DNA from 2 places in the Megasphaera indica genome. Region 1 is predicted to be linked to the other one. Evidence: riboswitches for the same ligand, from Rfam matches in the RefSeq annotation. Region 1 holds a riboswitch; the other holds the start of a gene.
What was found. A riboswitch is a leader RNA that binds a small molecule or an ion and turns the genes downstream of it on or off. The one in region 1 is predicted to bind S-adenosylmethionine.
Positions count from the first base shown of each region.

Region 2: linked by a shared signal. The riboswitch ahead of metK (methionine adenosyltransferase) and the one ahead of ACFCTO_RS04525 (MetQ/NlpA family ABC transporter substrate-binding protein) in region 1 are both predicted to bind S-adenosylmethionine.

Region 1 covers NZ_JBKKJR010000005.1:97,898-101,040, forward strand. The annotation lists gene ACFCTO_RS04520 (MFS transporter) at 1-828, opposite strand, end outside; SAM riboswitch class I at 1,091-1,189, shown strand; gene ACFCTO_RS04525 (MetQ/NlpA family ABC transporter substrate-binding protein) at 1,279-2,103, shown strand; gene ACFCTO_RS04530 (3'-5' exonuclease) at 2,267-2,932, shown strand; gene ACFCTO_RS04535 (AEC family transporter) at 2,950-3,143, shown strand, end outside.
Region 2 covers NZ_JBKKJR010000011.1:62,820-65,962, reverse strand. The annotation lists gene priA (replication restart helicase PriA) at 1-328, opposite strand, end outside; gene metK (methionine adenosyltransferase) at 454-1,644, opposite strand; SAM riboswitch class I at 1,704-1,804, opposite strand; gene ACFCTO_RS07175 (hypothetical protein) at 1,960-3,143, shown strand, end outside.

The DNA.
Region 1 (3,143 bases):
GACGGGCAGGGACAGGGCCAGCAGCCGCCGCGGCCCGAAATGCATGGTCAGGGAGTCACCGGGCAGGCGGGCCAGGAAGGCCGACGCCGTAAACAGGGTCAGGCCCAAGCCGGATTGGGAAATGTCGATGCCCTTTTCCGTCGTCATGAAGACGCCGCTCCAATCGTTGATAGAACCTTCTACCAGGAAGGCAATGGTGCAGACCAGGCCGATGAGGACGATTTTCCCCTTGGGCAGGACCAGGGAAGCGCCCTTGCCGGATGCCTGCCGTTCCCCATGGAGATGGGGCGCAAAGAAGCAGACGCAGAGGCCGATGAAGACGGCGCCGGCAATCATGACGATTTTCCAGTAAAAGCCTAGGTGGAGCAGGGAAGCAAAAAAGGCAGCGCCGGCGAGATTCCCCAGGGACCACATGGCCTGCAGGCCGGACATGAGGCGCTTGTGAACTTTCCGTTCAATGAAGATACCGTTGATGTTGACGACGACGTCGAGCAGTCCCAGGAACGAACCGAGGAGGACGGCCATAACCAAGGCCGCTGCATAAGCCGGCACATAACAGAGAACGTTCAGGACGACGGCAATGGCTAGGCCGGCGATGGTCAAAGAACGGCGGCAGCCCAGGCGCCCGGCAATGGAACCGGCCAGCATCATCATGATCAGGGCGCCTAAGCCGACGGCCAATAAGAGGAACCCCAGGTGGTCGTCCTGAATCTGCAGCTGCTGCCTCAGGAAGGGAATGAGCGATGCCCACGACGTAAAACCGAAACCGCCGAGGAAGTAAAAGGCTTTGGCACTATAAATCTGCCAAAGGATATCTCGTTTATTCATCAATTTCTGTCACCTCACACTAAAAAAAGCCGGACAAGAAACCACCCTGTCCTGCATCTTTATCGAAAGACGCGTTTACGTACGCGCCCTTCCTCCGCTGCAGGACTGAAGTGACATCTTATCCGGCTTTATACTATACGAGCATAAGCCTCCGATGAGCGGTATTATTATAACATAAAAAGAAATTTTCCTCAAGGAGCACAATATTTCTTGACAGATTCTCTTCCAGGTGATAATATGTACACCAACAACCATACATTGTCTTTCATCAAGAGCAGTCGAGGGAATGGCCCGATGACGCTGCGGCAACCCCCTATCGGGATAGGTGCCAAGTCCAGCGGTGTATACCGGCAGATGAACGAATCGCAAATTGAGCCGTCATCTGTATGACGGCTTTTCTTTTTGACCGGCAAGCCCTTATTATCCGTTATCCAGAAAGGAAATGATTACATGAACGCAACAGTAAAAAAACTCTTCGCCGCCGTTCTCATCACGACGACGTGCCTCTTTGCCGCCGGCTGCGGTTCGTCTTCCAATTCCGGTGCTTCCGGTGACAAAAAAGAAATCAAGATGGGCGTCACTGCCGGTCCTCATGCCGAAGTCATGGAAGAAGTCGCTAAAGAAGCAGCTAAACAGGGCATTACTATCAAAGTCGTCGAATTCAACGACTACGTCCAGCCGAACAAGGCCCTGGCCGAAGGCGACCTGGATATGAACTCCATGCAGCATCAGCCGTACATGGACAACGTCGTCAAGAAACAAGGCCTGAAGATCACCTCCATCGGCAAGACCATTATCCTGCCCATGGCCGTTTACTCCCATAAATTCAAAGACATCAAAGACGTCACGGACGGCGCCAAAGTCACCATCCCGAACGACCCGACCAACGGTGCCCGCGCCCTGCTCCTGCTCCAGCAGGCCGGCCTGATTAAATTGAAAAACGGCAACTCCGTCGACGCTTCGGTAACAGATATCACCGAAAATCCCAAGAACCTCCAGTTCGTCGAACTCGACGCCGCTCAGATTCCCCGCTCCCTCGACGATACGGACCTGGCCTGCGTCAACACCAACTACGCTATCCCGGCCGGCCTGAACCCGCAGAAAGATTCGATCCTCGTCGAATCGAAGGATTCGCCGTATGCCAACGTCATGGCAGTCCGTCAGGGCGACGAAAACAACGAAACATACAAGAAAGTCTTGGCAATCTACCAGTCTGAACCGATCAAGAAATTCATTGAAGAACACTTCCAGGGAACCATCCTGCCGGCGTTTTAGCAGCGAGTAGTTAGTGGTTAGTGGCTAGTGGCTAGTGGTTCGTAGGGGCCGCCCAAAGGGCGGCCCGCCTGAATCCTCTAAAAAGGGCTTGTCGCACGTGCGATAAGCCCTTTACTTATGGTATAATAATGGTTGTCATCAGATTCAGAAAGGAGACACTCTCATGAAAGCCGTATTTGTCGATTTCGAGATGAACCCTATCGGCCGGGACCAGAAGGAAGCGCGCCGCATCTGCAAAGGAGAAATCATCGAAATCGGTGCTGTCAAAATAGACGAAGACGGGAATGAAATCTCGTCGTATAAGGAATATGTGCTGCCCGAATATACGACAGCCATGAATCAGACCTGTCAGGAATTGACAGGTATCACCATGGAAATGCTGGCCGGGAAACCCCATTTCCGCCAGGCCTTCGACCATTTCCTGACCTGGTGCAACGAAGGCTGCCCCAATGCCTACGAAATGTTCGCCTGGAGTGAAAATGACTGGCGCCAGCTGGACTGCGAACTCCGCCTCAAAGAAATCGACGAGCACGACGACCGCGTCCGCTGGATGCTCGACCACTGGCAGAACTTCCAGCAGATTTACTGCAACCTCCTGGGCCTGGATAACGTCATTTCCCTGGACAAGGCCATCAGCACCCTGGGAGAAACCTTCGACGGCCAGATGCACGACGCCCTCTGGGATGCCCGCAACACGTCCAAGCTCTACGTCTTATCGAAGAAAAAAGAAGAATTCCGCGATATCATGCAGCCTATCATCGACGCCACCAAGCCGGCAGAACCGCTGACGTTCTCCCTGGCCGACGCCTTCCGCGCTGCCCGCAAGTAAAGGGAGGGAATCCGGCCATGGAAGATACGACACTCCGGATGGTTTATATTTTCACAGACATCATCCTGCCCATGATTGCCGGATATGTCACCAAAAGGCGGAGCTGGCTGACGCCGGACCAGTCGAATTGGCTCATCCGCTTCAACATCATCGTCATCATGACGTCCCTGACCCTGCTCAGCTTCTGGGTCCTGCCCATGCGGACGGACTT
Region 2 (3,143 bases), on a different contig from region 1:
GGACCAAGCCCTTCTTGTCGATCATGAACAGGCGCAGGGCTTCGGAAAGGTTGCAGACATAGTAGTCGCGGATCCAGATGGCCGTGCGGATCATTTCTTCCTGGAAGCCGGTCTGCGTCGAAAGCAGGCCTTCGACGGGCTTCAGCGTGAAATCGGCCGGTTCGTCCAGCTGTTCATGGAGGGCGACGACGATGCCCTCTTCCCGGCGATGACCAAAGGGCACGAGGACGCGGCTGCCGACGCGGACGGCCAGACCATCGGGAACGGTATAGGAAAAAGTCTGCTGCAGCCGTTTCGCCGTCGTATTGATGATGATTTCAGCAATCAAAAGGACACCTCCTTTGTATGGGGCTGTCGCACTAAAAAACTACAAACTGCAAACTCAACACCCAAAAAGAGGCTGTCTTAATGGGACAGCCTCTTTTCTGGATGTTCAGTTTATCGAACCGCCTCTTATAAGCCGGCTTCTTTGCGGAGCGTTTCGGCTTTGTCTGTCTTTTCCCAAGGCAGGTCGAGGTCGTTGCGGCCGAAGTGGCCATAGGCAGCAGTCTGTTTGTAAATCGGGCGCTGCAAGTCGAGCATGGCGATGATGCCAGCCGGACGAAGGTCGAAGTTCTTTTCGATGAGTTCGACAATCTTTTCGTTCGGGACTTTGCCCGTACCGAAGGTTTCGACGTGGATGGAAACCGGGCGGGCCACGCCGATGGCATAAGCCAGCTGGATTTCGCATTTATCGGCCAGGCCGGCAGCGACGACGTTCTTGGCGACGTAACGGGCTGCATAAGCGGCCGAGCGGTCGACTTTTGTGGGGTCCTTGCCGGAGAAAGCACCGCCGCCATGACGAGCCATGCCGCCATAGGTATCGACGATGATCTTACGGCCTGTGAGGCCCGAATCGCCCTGAGGACCGCCGATGACGAAACGGCCAGTCGGATTGATGAAGAGTTTCGTCTTGTCGTCGAACAAGCCTTCCGGCAGTTCCGGTTTGATGACGAATTCGAGGAGGTCGCTTTCGATCTGTTCGCGGCCGACTTCGGGGCTGTGCTGTGCCGAAATGACGATTGTATCGATGCGGACCGGTTTGCCGTCTTCATATTCGACAGTGACCTGGGTCTTGCCATCGGGACGGAGATACGGCAGTGTGCCGTCTTTGCGGACTTTGGCCAGGCGGCGTGCCAGGCGGTGTGCCAGGGAAATCGGCAGCGGCATGTAGTCGTCCGTTTCGTTGGTAGCATAGCCGAACATCATGCCCTGGTCGCCAGCGCCGATAGTATCGAACTTATCCGTATTGCCTTCTTTCTTTTCCAAGGCATCGTCGACGCCCATAGCGATGTCCGGGGACTGTTCGTCCAGGGAAACGAGGACGCCGCATGTGTCGCAGTCAAAACCATATTTAGCGCGGGTATAGCCGATGTCACGAATCGTTTCGCGGACGATGTGCGGGATATCGACGTAGCACGTCGTAGAAATTTCACCGACGACATGTACCATACCAGTCGTTACCAGGGTTTCGCAGGCAACACGAGCGTTTTTATCTTTTGCGAGAATGGCATCCAAAATGCTGTCCGAAATCTGGTCAGCCATTTTATCGGGATGGCCTTCGGTGACGGATTCGGATGTAAAGAATTCACGATTTTTTGCCATGAGTGATCCTCCTTAAAAAAAATTCCCCTCATCCATGACTTCATGAGAGGGGCTTCTAATCCCCATCTGCCAGTATATCACTGCTGGAATTAGCACCTTTCATAGCTGAAGGTTGCTGCGACATCACAGGGCCAGTCCCTCCGTCGTCTCTTGATGGTTCTTTATTTGGTTTGCTCATCCATTATAATTCAAGTCCGCCTATTTTGCAAGTGTTTTTTATGCCTAAAAAACATTGTCTACTAGACGTTGCCCTGTCTACTAGACGTTGCCCTATAGGCAGGGTTATAATGGAGAAGATAGAAAGGATGATTAGATATGACCAAATTGCGGCCTAGAGATATATTCTTCAACGACCCTTATTTTGATTATGCAACCTGCAGCAAGCCCGGCGACCTGCGGCTGGCCAAGCGGGTAGAAGTATTCGGCAAATGGTACAAGACCCCGAGCCTGGTGACGACCCTTCTTTCCCAGGAACGGCTGACCTTCAGCCGCCACACCGGCACAGACCAGGAAGACGCCTTGGTACTGCGCATCTACGAACGGACGGCCGACCGGCTGCTCATCAATACGTATTATACGTCCAAACAGAACCCGGAAGAAATCTACGCCGGCACGATCCACCTCGAACGCTACGATATGGCGCAGACTATGGAATCTTTTTCCTATATGGGCATCATCGACCTGCTCATGCTCCAGACGGACAGTCAGATTCTCGGCTTGACCGACGTCTTTGAAGACGTGCAGATGGCCAAGCACGCGGCAGCCCATGCCCTGGGCATCTATCTCATGGCCATCTGCGACCAGCCCTGGTCCGACGAAGCCGTCACTGGCGGCCAGGAAACGCCGGCCATGATGATGGGCAAAGAAAAAGAAGAACTTCAGCAGCTGCGGGAAGAAAAAGCCCAGATGGACGCCGACCGGGAAGAACTCCTGCGCCTGCGCCTGGAAGCCAAGAACCGCACGGCCGTCCTTTCTGAACTGGAACGGCTGCGCCAGGAACTCGATGCGGAACGGACGGGCCGCGAACAGGACCGCAAACAGTACGAAGACCGCATCCGCAAGCAGGAACAGTATATCGAAAAGATAAAGGAAACGGCATCCAACCAGATTGCCGAACTCCTGGCCCTGCGCAAGGAACTCAACAAGCGCCAGGTGCGGCCGGATCTGACCAAAGGGCAGGCGCCGCGGAAAGTGACGCCCCAGGAAGCGTCGCGTTCCGTCCGGGACCCGGAAGACCGCGGCCTGGACCTGCCCTCCTTCATGACCCAGCGCGATTATACGCGCCAGCTGGACCGCTTCCTCACGGGCCGTCAGATAGCCCTGGCCGGCGGCGATCCCGACTGGCAGCGCCGCATCCAGCGCCGTTTCGGTGCCGTCCTCCTCATCAGCGGCCAGCCGGGCGATGACCGGATGCTGAAAGAAGCGTCCCTCTTAGTCGTCAACCTGGAAGACGGCAAGACGCCCCTCGTCCGCTGGGCCATTACGGAAGCCAAAGAAAA